Regions from separate parts of the Latilactobacillus sakei subsp. sakei DSM 20017 genome, predicted to be linked through region 3. Evidence: predicted binding sites of a transcription regulator. Region 3 holds the regulator's gene; each other region holds the start of a gene.
The links. The regulator CtsR, encoded in region 3, represses protease genes until heat stress. The targets are predictions, from matches to a motif close to TTGGTCAAAAAAGGTCAAANA.
Positions count from the first base shown of each region.

Region 1 (4,220 bases), 710 kb from region 3:
CGCCGTAATGGTCGTGCCCCGAACGCTGGATCATAACCTTCTTTAGCGACCCATAACTTAGCGTCTTCAGAAATCGTCAATGTGATTTCTTGATCTGCTAAACGATGTGATAAATCAGCCAACATTTTAACTACAATTTGTTCGACATCTTGCAAGCTCAATGGCGTAAACATAATCGTATCATCAATTCGGTTCAAGAATTCCGGTTTGAATTTCGTTTGAATCAAGGCTTGAACACTATTAGCTGCTTCTTTTGAAATTTGACCTTGATCATCAACACCATCCAAGAGGATTTCAGAACCCAGGTTAGAGGTCATGATGATAATTGTGTTCTTAAAGTCGATTGTACGCCCTTGTGAGTCGGTTAAACGACCATCATCTAAGACTTGTAAAAGGATATTGAAGACATCTGGATGGGCCTTTTCAATTTCATCTAACAAGACAATTGTATATGGATTACGACGAACAGCTTCCGTTAATTGACCGCCTTCTTCATAACCGACATAACCAGGTGCCGCACCAACAAGTCGTGATACTGAGTATTTCTCCATGTATTCACTCATATCGATTCGGACCATGTGTCGCTCAGAATCGAAGAGGTCTTCAGCTAAAGCTTTAGCTAATTCCGTTTTACCAACCCCAGTAGGGCCTAAGAACAAGAATGAGCCTAAAGGTCTATTAGGGTCTTGCAAGCCAGCACGCGCTCTTAAAACGGCATCTGTGACCGCATCAACAGCTTGGTCTTGACCAATTACCCGTTCGTGTAAATGATCAGCTAATTGTAATAGTTTTTGCCGATCACCTGCTACTAATTTAGCGACTGGAATCCCAGTTTGCGAACTAACAACTGTTGCAATTTCGTTTTCGGTAACTGATTCTTGAACCATCCAATCCTCTGGTTTTTCAGCCTTTTCAAGGTCAGCAAGATCTTGTTCCAATTGCGGAATGGTGGCGTGTTGCAATTTAGCAGCTGTTTCCAAATCGTAGTTACTTTGGGCATCTTCTAATTGCCGTTTTGCTTGGTCTAATTCTTCCTTTTTGTCGTTAATCTTGTTCAAATCAGCCTTTTCGGTTTCCCAACGCATCTTCAAGCTATTCGTCGTTTCCCGTAAATCTGCTAATTGTTTTTGCGTTTCGGCTAACCGTTTTTGTGAAGCCGCATCCGTTTCATTCTTCAATGCCGCTTCTTCAATTTCCAATTGCATTAATTGCCGCGTTGCTTGATCAAGCTCAGTAGGTTGCGAATTCATTTCAACGTTGATATTAGCACTCGCTTCATCGACTAAATCGATTGCCTTATCAGGTAAGAAGCGATCTGTGATGTAGCGGTTAGATAACGTTGCAGCCGCCACTAGGGCATTATCATGGATACGAACACCGTGGAAAATTTCAAAACGTTCCTTTAAACCCCGCAAAATACTAATCGTATCTTCAACGGTTGGTTCTTGAATTAACACTTTTTGGAATCGTCTTTCGAGGGCTTTATCTTTTTCAATGTTTTGACGATATTCGTCAAGCGTTGTCGCGCCAATCATGTGTAATTCGCCACGCGCTAACATCGGTTTCAAAAGATTACCGGCGTCCATGCTGCCTTCAGTCTTCCCAGCACCAACGATTGTGTGAATTTCGTCGATGAAAACTAAAATCCGACCTTCACTCTTCTTAACTTCTTTTAAGACCGCCTTTAGTCGTTCTTCAAACTCACCACGATATTTGGCACCCGCAATTAAGCTCCCCATATCAAGTGAGACGATGGTTTTATCCTTTAAGTTATCAGGAACGTCTTTTCTAACGATTCGTTGGGCTAAGCCTTCAACAATCGCTGTTTTACCAACACCGGGTTCGCCGATTAAAACTGGGTTATTCTTGGTCTTTCTAGAAAGAATCCGGATGACGTTTCTAATTTCTTCGTCCCGACCAATGACGGGATCCATCTTACCTTCACGAACAGCTTTCACTAAATCAGTGCCATATTTTTCAAGCGCTTGGTAGTTATCTTCTTGGTTTTTAGATGTCACACGCTCGCCTCCTCTTAATTTGGTAATAATATCTTTTAATTGTTTAGTCGTGACGTTATTTTTTTGTAAAAATTGTACTAACGGATTGTATTTAGACTTCATCAACCCTAAAATAACCGTTTCAGTTGATAAAAATTCATCTTGAAACTCTTGCATGTAAGTTTGAGCCGCGTTCAAAACTTGATAAAGATTTTGTGAAATATTTTGACCATAGTTTGTTTGACCTTCAACTGTTGGAATCGTATCAATCTCGCGATCAATTTCACTTTCAAGTGCGGTTAAATCAATTCCCGCTTCCTGATAGATTTGCCGACCCAGTTGTTGGGGTTGAATTAAATATTTAAATAAATGTGGGACATCGATTTCTGTTTGATGACGCGTTTTTGCAATATTTTGTGCTTCTGCAATTGCATCTTGAACAGCTTGTGTCATTTGTTCTGGATTCATAAACGTCATTCCTTTTTAGGTTTATTTTTTGAATTAAACGTCAATACTGATTGACTAATTCTATGATAGTCAAAATAGGTCAAACATTCAAGACTAATGCTCAAAAATAGGACTTAAGTCTAATAAAAAAAGAGGCACTAACCAAAATAAATTCGGTTAGTGCCTCTTTTTTTAATTAAACTTCTTTTGATTGCATTAATTGCTTCATTTTGGCATTCATTTCGTGTAATTCAGCCTCTTTATCAGCCAATAATTTATCATACGTTGCTTTTTGCTTAACCTGTTCTGCTTCAACTGCGGCTTTGATTTTTGCTTCTTGACCTTGTTCTAAATCTGCTTTTTCTTTAGTCCATTGCTTTTGCGCCTTACGTTGGCTCAATGAACTCCCAGTTGCGGCTAAGAATGTGATAATCGCACCGATTAAAAGCGACACAACGATCACAATGATCAAGGGCCAATCAACCGTTGTAAAGCCAAAATTAATGGCAACTGGATCAACATTCAAAACGGCAAAAACCACCACGATTAGTGCGAGAATTAAAATTGTAATTAAACGACCTTGCTTTTTCATCATACAACCTCCTATTTCTTGTTAAACAAATTACCAGCGACGTAGTCACCAATATGGGGTGCCAATTGATAAAATTGAGCACCTAGTGACATCAACCACGGTGCGTTAATTTCGCGCTTAGGATGCCCAATAGCCCCCACAATTTTGTGTGCGAGTTGATCTGGATCAAGCACGATCCAGTTAATCGATTTAAGATAGTTACCAGTTTGATCAGCAATATCAAAAAAGGCGGTATCAATCGGTCCTGGATTAACAGTTGTCACTTGAACACCAAATGGTTTCAATTCAAGCCGCAATCCGTTTGAGTAGCCTACAACGGCAAACTTAGTCGCTGAATAGATTGCTGATTTAGGTGTCGCCATCTTACCGGCCATTGAGGCAATGTTAATGATGTGCCCACGTTGTTTTTCGATCATCTGTGATCCAATGGCCCGCGTCAAATACATCAAGCCTAAAACGTTCACTCTAAACATCTGTTCCACCAAAGGCATCGGTGTTGCTAGCGCTTCTTCAAAATGACCAAACCCAGCAGCATTCACTAAAACATCCGGTATCCCCACTTCTGTTGTTAATCGCGCAACAACCGCTTCAATCGCTTCTGGGGCACTGACATCTAATTGATAAGCATAAGCTGCTTGGCCTGAGAGCCGTTGACATTCGTCACGAACCTCTTCCAGAGCCGCTTGACGCCGTGCTAAAACGACGACAATGGCACCTTTGCTAGCTGCTTCATAGGCAATTGCCCGGCCTAAACCTGACGAACCCCCTGTAACCACCACAATCTTTTGTTTTAAGTCTTGTAATGCTGCTAAATTTTGCATTTTAATTACTCCTTCCGACCATGAAATGGAATATCATACAAATCTAAATCGCTAACGACACGCGTATTTTTGAAAATATCGCGGGCATCATTTTGTAATTCACGCACAGCTTGGCCTAAATAACGGGCTGAAATATGCGTGAGTAATAGGCGTTTGACATGTGCTGTTTTGGCCACCTTGGCTGCATTGATATTAGTTGAATGATAGTATTGACGCGCAATTTTTTGTTCTTGCTTGCCAAAGGTACTTTCATGGACTAAAACATCGGCGTTTTCGGCTAGGCGCGTAATCGCTTCACAATTGCGGGTATCGCCAATAATGGTCACAATCCGTCCTTTTTGTGCGTTACCGATGTAGTTACGA
Region 1 covers NZ_AP017929.1:1,389,987-1,394,206, reverse strand. Annotated here, with positions in the region: gene clpB (ATP-dependent chaperone ClpB) at 1-2,465, opposite strand, end outside; gene LEUCM_RS06975 (LapA family protein) at 2,641-3,039, opposite strand; gene LEUCM_RS06970 (SDR family NAD(P)-dependent oxidoreductase) at 3,048-3,857, opposite strand; gene rnz (ribonuclease Z) at 3,863-4,220, opposite strand, start outside.
Region 1: the regulator CtsR is predicted to act here: its motif matches at 2,531-2,551, upstream of clpB (ATP-dependent chaperone ClpB).

Region 2 (4,220 bases), 310 kb from region 3:
GTTTACATTTGTAATCATAGGTTCAGTTTACAATCCAGAAGCACTTCTGTCAATCATTAATACTTTTGCGTACAAAAAAGGGTGTTAAGACAAAATTACTTTTGTCTTAACACCCTTTAAAAAGTTTAAGCCTAACGATCTTTCATAAAATCTTCGACTAATTTTTGATTTTCTTCGTTGCTTGTATTGACGTTAACAGCTGTTTCAACCAAATCAGTTAATTCAGTTGTATCTAAACGTTTCATCAAACTACGAACTCGTAACACAGAAGTTGCACTCATTGAGAATTCATCTAAGCCCATCCCGACAAGGAGTGGTGCCATGATTGAATCTCCGGCAGCTTCCCCACACATACCAGTCCACTTACCTTCTTTATGAGAAGCGTCAATGACGTTCTTAATAAGACGTAAGATTGCTGGATTATAAGGTTGGTAAAGGTATGAAACACGTTCGTTCATCCGATCAGCAGCCATTGTGTATTGAATCAAGTCGTTCGTCCCGATACTGAAGAAATCGACTTCTTTAGCAAATTGGTTAGCCAATACAGCGCTGGCTGGAATTTCAACCATCATCCCAACTTGTAAATCGTCAGATACAGTTTGACCTGCAGCAATTAATTTTGCTTTTTCATCTTCGAGAATCCCTTTAGCTTGACGGAATTCAGCAACAGTTGCGATCATTGGGAACATGATCCGTAACTTACCATAGTTAGAAGCACGTAATAAGGCGCGCAATTGTGTTCTGAAAATATCATCACGATCTAAACTAATCCGAATTGCTCGGTAGCCTAAGAACGGATTCATTTCTTCTGGCAATGGTAAGTAAGGTAATTTCTTATCCCCACCAATATCCATTGTCCGCACAACAACTGGTTTGCCGTCCATACCTTCTAGAACTGATTTATAAGCTTCGAACTGGTCATCTTCACTAGGTAACTCAGCTGAATCCATATATAAGAATTCTGTCCGATATAAACCGATTGCTTCAGAGCCGTTTTCAAGAACACCAGCTAAATCTTTAGGTGTTCCGATATTAGCAGCAACCGTAAATGTTTTGCCGTCTTTAGTGACAGACTTTTCATTCTTTAGTTTTTCCCATTCTGCTTTTTGATCAGCAAAAGCTTGTGCCTTCACATCATATTCAGCAATATCAGCATCTGTAGGATCTAAAACAACATCACCATTAATACCATCGACAATTAATAAGTCGCCAGCTTTAACATCTTGTGTGACTGTTTCAGTCCCAACAATTGCAGGGATTTCTAAAGAACGTGCCATAATGGCAGAATGTGACGTCCGACCACCAACATCAGTTACAAAAGCCTTAACGAATTTACCGTTTAATTGGGCTGTGTCACTAGGTGTCAAGTCATGAGCAATCACAATTACTTCTTCATCAATTAATGCTGGGTTAGGGAGTGTTACCCCTAATAAATGACTGAGAACTCGCTTCGTAACATCTTTGATGTCAGCAGCACGTTCTTGCATGTATGCGTTATCAGTCATAGCCTCAAAAGTGGCCACGAATAAATCCGCGACCTCTTTCAACGCTTGCTCAGCATTAACCTTGTCATCATTGATTTTACCTTCGATAGCGCCGGTAAATTCTGGGTCTGCTAAAATCATCATGTGAGCGTCAAAAACTTGTGCTTCTTCTCCTAATGATTCAGCAGCAATCTTCCGAATGGTCTCTAGATCACTCGTAGAATCTTGTAAGGCCTTATGCAAACGATTAATCTCTTTTTCTGAATCTGAAATAGTTGATTTCGAAAATGACAAATCGGGTTGCACTAACATGTAGGCTTTCGCAGTAGCGATACCATCACTGGCAGCAATCCCTTTTAGTTTAGTCATTATTCAGATAAACCTTCCTTTTTCATTGTTTCTTCGATTGCGTTGATTGCGTCTGCTTCATCAGCACCTTCAGCAGAAATTGTAACGTCTGCGCCTTGGCCAACACCAAGTGACATAACGCCCATGATTGATTTCAAGTTTACAGATTTACCTTTGTATTCTAAGTTGACATCTGAGTTAAATTTGCTTGCTGTTTGTACCAATAATGTAGCTGGACGTGCGTGGATACCTGTGTCTGCTACTACGTGAAAATCGCGTTTTTCCATGTTAATCGATCCCCTTTTATCTAATTATAGATTTATTTTGGCCGAAATAAGTAGTCACTGATGGTGTCTACCCTTTCGAATATTAAGATTACCATTTTTTGAAAAATACTACAACAGTTTCGCTAACAAAATTAATGATAGTCTACACTATACCGCTTTCAGCGCAGCGATAAATCACTTGTCCATTTCGTTGGGCAGCGCCTACAATTTCTTTTCGGTGATCATAATTGACCCATACTTTCTGAAAGTCTAAAAACTCATCATGTTCAACGACAATGGTTTCTTTTTCGTGATTTAACAAGGCATCCATCTCCGCTAAAAAATCTCTTGCCATCTGAATCACTCCTTTATCACGTCTAGATAATTATTTTTAATGACCCTCTTTTCATTTATCAAGTAGCGTCACTGCCTCCAATTGTACGCAATTTTGACCCACAAATAAAGTTTTATTTTCGAGTTCGATTACTTGCAACTTTTTTTAGAGATGATTATAATTTATTCAAGGTCAAAGATAGTCAAACAAACTTTGACGTTACATTTAATAGGCGAAAGGTTGTGACAGATTAAATGCTTTGTCAAAATTGTCAAAAAAATCCAGCAACAATCCATCTCTACACTAGCGTCAATGGTCAAAACCAAGCCATTAACCTTTGTCAAAACTGTTATCAAGCACTAAAGCAACAAGGAATGAGTAGTCAATATAATGATCCCTTTGGTTTTAGTAATCTTGATGAACTCTTCAATGCAATCAACAATCCAAACGCTGAACGCAATGCTGCTAACCAAGGCCCCCAAACACAAGGTGGCCGTAATGGCGGCGGTAACAACGGTCAAAATGGTGAAAGTCTACTCAGCCAATTTGGTGTGAACCTCACCAACCTTGCTAAGGGTGGTCAAATTGATCCGGTGATTGGTCGCGATAAGGAAATCGCGCGCGTCATCGAAATTCTCAATCGGCGTACCAAGAATAATCCAGTCTTAATTGGTGAAGCCGGCGTTGGTAAAACAGCCGTTGTCGAAGGTTTAGCGCAAAAAATTGCCGATGGCGACGTTCCTGCTAAATTAAAGGATCGCCAAGTGATTCGCTTGGATGTCGTTTCATTAGTACAAGGGACTGGTATTCGCGGTCAATTTGAAGAACGGATGCAACAGTTGATCACTGAGCTCAAACAAAATAAGCAGATTATCCTCTTTATTGATGAAATTCACGAAATCGTTGGCGCCGGCAATGCTGAAGGCGGCATGGATGCTGGTAACGTGTTGAAGCCAGCTCTTGCGCGTGGCGAATTACAACTCGTTGGCGCCACAACTAATAATGAATTCCGTCAGATTGAAAAAGACGCAGCCCTTGCACGTCGTCTTCAACCGGTCGCGGTCAACGAACCATCTGTTGACGAAACCGTTCTAATTCTCAAAGGGCTTCAAGATAAATACGAAAGTTATCACCACGTTCACTATACGGACGAGGCGCTTAAAGCAGCAGCGGCCCTTTCTAGTCGTTATATCCAAGATCGTTATTTGCCTGATAAGGCTATCGACCTTTTGGATGAAGCAGGCTCTAAGAAAAACTTGACGATTACCTTGATGGATCCTAAGGAATTAGAAGCCAAGATTAAATCTGCAGAAGCACAAAAACAAGAAGCCCTCAAACAAGAAGATTACGAAAAAGCAGCTACCTATCGTGATCAAGTCACACAGCTCTCTGAAATGAAAGCTAATAATTCAGTTGAAAAATCCCAAGAACCAACAATCACCGAAAAGGATATGGAAAAAATTGTCGAAGAAAAAACCCATATTCCAGTTGGCGAATTAAAGGCGCAAGAACAAGCTCAACTTAAAAACTTAGCGCAAGATCTTGAAGCACGTGTCATTGGTCAAGATACCGCAGTTGATAAAGTCGCTCGTTCAATTCGTCGTAGTCGAATTGGCTTTAATAAATCCGGCCGACCAATTGGCTCCTTCCTCTTTGTTGGCCCAACCGGGGTTGGTAAAACGGAATTAGCCAAACAAATTGCCAAAGAACTCTTTGGCAGTACCGATGCGATGATTCGCTTTGATATGAGTGAATACATGGAGAAATTCAGTGTGTCAAAATTGATTG
Region 2 covers NZ_AP017929.1:992,072-996,291, reverse strand. Annotated here, with positions in the region: gene ptsP (phosphoenolpyruvate--protein phosphotransferase) at 132-1,853, opposite strand; gene LEUCM_RS04985 (phosphocarrier protein HPr) at 1,853-2,119, opposite strand; gene ykzS (protein YkzS) at 2,262-2,453, opposite strand; gene LEUCM_RS04975 (ATP-dependent Clp protease ATP-binding subunit) at 2,687-4,220, shown strand, end outside.
Region 2: the regulator CtsR is predicted to act here: its motif matches at 2,621-2,641, upstream of LEUCM_RS04975 (ATP-dependent Clp protease ATP-binding subunit).

Region 3 (4,220 bases):
CGCACCGTATTCTGGATCAAAGCCGGCTTTAGCCACAACATCCATCGCTGCAGCAGTCATCTTGATCTTGACACCTTGTTCCGCTAAGCGGTTTAAGATGCCTTTGGACATAATCTTGACGATTTCACGCAATTCAGGTTGTGTTAATGAATGGAAGACCACCGTTTCATCGATTCGGTTTAAGAATTCTGGGCGGAATGACTTCTTCAATTCTTCCAAAATCCGGCCTTGCATTGCTTTGTAATCGGCAGTGACATCTTTGACCCCAAAACCAACTGACTTGTCATCACGTAAGGCTGTTGCCCCTAAGTTAGACGTCATGATCATGATTGTATTCCGGAAATCAACTTTCCGACCCTTAGAATCTGTCAAATAGCCATCATCTAAGACTTGTAACAAGATATTGAAGACGTCTGGATGAGCCTTTTCAACTTCATCAAAAAGAACAACGGAATAAGGTTTATTGCGGACTTTTTCAGTTAATTGGCCACCTTCGTCATAACCGACGTAACCAGGTGCTGCCCCGACTAACCGGCTCGTACTGTAACGTTCCATGTATTCTGACATATCAACCCGAATCAAGTTGTCTTCAGACCCAAACATGGCTTCTGCCAATGCTTTGGCCAATTCGGTCTTCCCAACCCCAGTAGGGCCTAAGAACATAAATGAACCGATTGGGCGCTTAGGATCCTTCAAACCACTGCGGGCCCGACGAATTGCACAGGCCACAGCTGAAATCGCTTCTTCTTGGCCAACAACCCGTTCATGCAAGACTTTTTCAAGTTGCAACAAGCGTTCGCTTTCTTTACGTTGCAATTGAGTGACTGGCACACCCGTCCATTGGGCAACGACTTGTGCGATATCTTCTGGTTGGACTTGAATATCTGTCCGGACACCATTTTCTTGTTCGGCTGCTTGGCGCTTAGCCATTTTAGCCTTAGCAATAATTTCTTTTTCGTGAATGGCAGCGGCTTTTTCAAAGTCTTGTGCACCAACTGCGACTTCTTTTTCTTTCGCCAACGATTGCAATTCAGTTTCTAAGCGATCGATTGGTGATTTTTGGTTAACAGCATCTAATCTGACCTTTGCAGCCGCCTCATCCATCAAATCAATTGCCTTATCAGGTAAGAAACGGTTTGTGATATAACGGTTCGCTAAAACAACGGCTTCGTGTAATGCTTCATCAGAGATTGTGATGCCGTGATGTTCTTCATAACGTGGTCGTAACCCGCGTAAGATTTGTTCCGCATCTTCTGGTGTTGGTTCATCAACCGTCACCGTCGCGAAGCGCCGTTCTAGAGCTGCATCTTTTTCGATGTATTTTTGGTATTCATCAAGTGTTGTTGCACCGATTAATTGCAATTCGCCACGGGCGAGGGCTGGTTTCAAAATATTTGAGGCGTCAATTGCGCCTTCTGCCCCACCAGCACCAATTAAGGTATGCAATTCATCGATAAAGAGGATTACTTGGCCATCTTCATGGATTTCTTCAATAATCTTCTTGAGACGATCTTCAAATTCCCCACGATACTTAGTGCCAGCGACTAATGAGCCCATATCAAGCATCATTAACCGTTTTTGTTGCATGTCGCTTGGCACATCACCGTTGATAATCCGTTGGGCAAAGCCTTCAGCAATCGCTGTTTTACCGACACCGGGTTCGCCAACTAAAACGGGATTATTTTTAGAACGACGTGCTAGGATTTGCACGAGTCGTTTAACTTCTGAATCACGACCAACGACTGGATCAATTTGATTTTCGCGGGCCATTTGGGTTAAATCGCGTGCCAATTGATTCAAAGTAGGCGTGCCTTCTTGATCAACCTTTTTAGCACTGGCTTTAGCGCGTTTCTTAGCAGTTGCAGCATCAATCCCCATCTTTTGGAGTAATAATTGACGTGTTTTGGCTAAACTGAGGCCTAAGTTTAATAGAATACGAGCCGCAATAATGTCATCATCGCGTAATAACGCTAGTAATAGGTGTGCCGTCCCGATTTTGACTGAGTTAGCTTGTTGTGATTCAACGCGCGCTAAATCTAGCACTTGTTTAGCTTTAGGTGAGTATGGCAAATAGCCGCCCACACCCATGGCAACGATTGAATCACCATAACCGGTTAAGCGTTCAATTTCTTCTAAGACATCAGTGGGTGTCACACCGAGTTCACGTAGTGCGTTCCCAGCAATCCCTTCGCTTTCGAGGACGAGCGCTAATAACAGATGTTCCGTCCCTAATGCATGATGATTAAACTTCTTAGCTTGTTCTTGCGCTAACATTAAAACGTTTTTGGCACTTGGTGTAAATAGATTATTCATGGATAATCCCCCACTCTTTACTTAATTTCGTAACGTAATCTTTCTAAGACAGCAATTAGCATTCGTGCGCGTAATTGCTCTTCTAACTGCTTATCATTGACGGCTAATGTCTGCGCATTGAGCATTGCTAATACCAAATTCCCCTCTTTTTGCGATAAAATCTGCTCATCATAGAGTTTTTGGATAATAGCTAATGTATCGGCTTGCGAGATTCGATCCTCAACACTACCAATCAACGCTTCTAAAAAGTCGCGATCATCTAAGAATTGAACCTTAACGATGCGAATGTAGCCGCCCCCGCCACGCTTACTATTGACGACATACCCCCGTTGTTCTGTAAAACGGGTATTAATCACATAGTTGATTTGTGACGGGACACAGTTAAATAGTTTAGCAATTTCGGAGCGTCGAATTTCAATCTGCTCGCTGTCAGCCAATATTTTTTTTAAATAGGCTTCAATAATATCCGAGATATTCTGACTTTGCAAATAGATCAATCCCTTTTTTTCATTCTTCAGCGCTTATAATTCAGTCTAAAAATTTAACTTTGACTAACGTTGACTATTATTATAACGATTATTCGTTCAAAAGGAAAGTTTGAAGAACTGCACAAAAAAAGACTTGTTCGACAACAAGTCTTTGAGAGTCGGGAAAACAAGATTTGAACTTGCGGCCCCTACGCCCCGAACGTAGTGCTCTACCAAACTGAGCTACTTCCCGGAGAGTTATTTAATTATTTACGGGTACAAAAAAAGCGGAAGACGGGATTCGAACCCGCGACCCCCACCATGGCAAGGTGATGTTCTACCACTGAACTACTTCCGCATTTTTTATTAACTTTTTGTATCCAGTCGGGAAAACAGGATTCGAACCTGCGACCCCCTGGTCCCAAACCAGGTGCTCTACCAAGCTGAGCTATTTCCCGTTATATGCACCCAGTAGGAGTCGAACCTACAACCTTCTGATTCGTAGTCAGACACTCTATCCAGTTGCGCTATGGGTGCATTTTTCATTATGATGCCGAGGACCGGAATCGAACCGGTACGGTAGTCACCTACCGCGGGATTTTAAGTCCCGTGCGTCTGCCAGTTCCGCCACCCCGGCTTAATCATAATGAAAGCGGAAGACGGGATTCGAACCCGCGACCCCCACCATGGCAAGGTGATGTTCTACCACTGAACTACTTCCGCATCTTAATGCCGACTAGACGATTCGAACGCCCGACCCTCTGATTACAAATCAGATGCTCTACCAACTGAGCTAAGTCGGCATAATAAGATAACTTTCATTGAATATTCAATTGAATGCGGGTGAAGGGACTTGAACCCCCACGTCTATATAGACACTAGAACCTAAATCTAGCGCGTCTGCCAATTCCGCCACACCCGCATTTTGGCGTGTAACTTGGCCGATGAGTCGTGACAGGCTCGAACTGTCGACCCTCTGATTAAAAGTCAGATGCTCTACCAACTGAGCTAACGACTCAATGGAGGTTACAGGGCTCGAATCTGTGACCCTCTGCTTGTAAGGCAGACGCTCTCCCAACTGAGCTAAACCTCCATTAAATATAGCGTGGCAACGTCCTATCCTCGCAGGTAGTTTCCCACCAACTACTATCGGCGCTAAGAAGCTTAACTACTGTGTTCGACATGGGAACAGGTGTATCCTTCTTGCTATCGCCACCACACTATTTGTGCTTGCGCACTGAGAAGAACTTCGTTCTCTCAAAACTGCATAATAAGTAATATTTTCATTTCAAAAGCCTAACATTGCACCTTTGGTTAAGTCCTCGACCGATTAGTACTAGTCCGCTCCATACATCGCTGTACTTCCACTCCTAGCCTATCTACCTGATCATCTTTCAGGGGTCTTACTTCCATAAAGGAATGGGAAATCTCATCTCGAGG
Region 3 covers NZ_AP017929.1:683,337-687,556, reverse strand. Annotated here, with positions in the region: gene LEUCM_RS03415 (ATP-dependent Clp protease ATP-binding subunit) at 1-2,313, opposite strand, end outside; gene LEUCM_RS03410 (CtsR family transcriptional regulator) at 2,331-2,801, opposite strand; tRNA gene LEUCM_RS03405 (tRNA-Pro) at 2,960-3,033, opposite strand; tRNA gene LEUCM_RS03400 (tRNA-Gly) at 3,067-3,138, opposite strand; tRNA gene LEUCM_RS03395 (tRNA-Pro) at 3,165-3,238, opposite strand; tRNA gene LEUCM_RS03390 (tRNA-Arg) at 3,244-3,317, opposite strand; tRNA gene LEUCM_RS03385 (tRNA-Leu) at 3,332-3,417, opposite strand; tRNA gene LEUCM_RS03380 (tRNA-Gly) at 3,432-3,503, opposite strand; tRNA gene LEUCM_RS03375 (tRNA-Thr) at 3,511-3,583, opposite strand; tRNA gene LEUCM_RS03370 (tRNA-Leu) at 3,619-3,702, opposite strand; tRNA gene LEUCM_RS03365 (tRNA-Lys) at 3,726-3,798, opposite strand; tRNA gene LEUCM_RS03360 (tRNA-Val) at 3,801-3,873, opposite strand; rRNA gene rrf (5S ribosomal RNA) at 3,884-4,000, opposite strand; rRNA gene LEUCM_RS03350 (23S ribosomal RNA) at 4,091-4,220, opposite strand, start outside.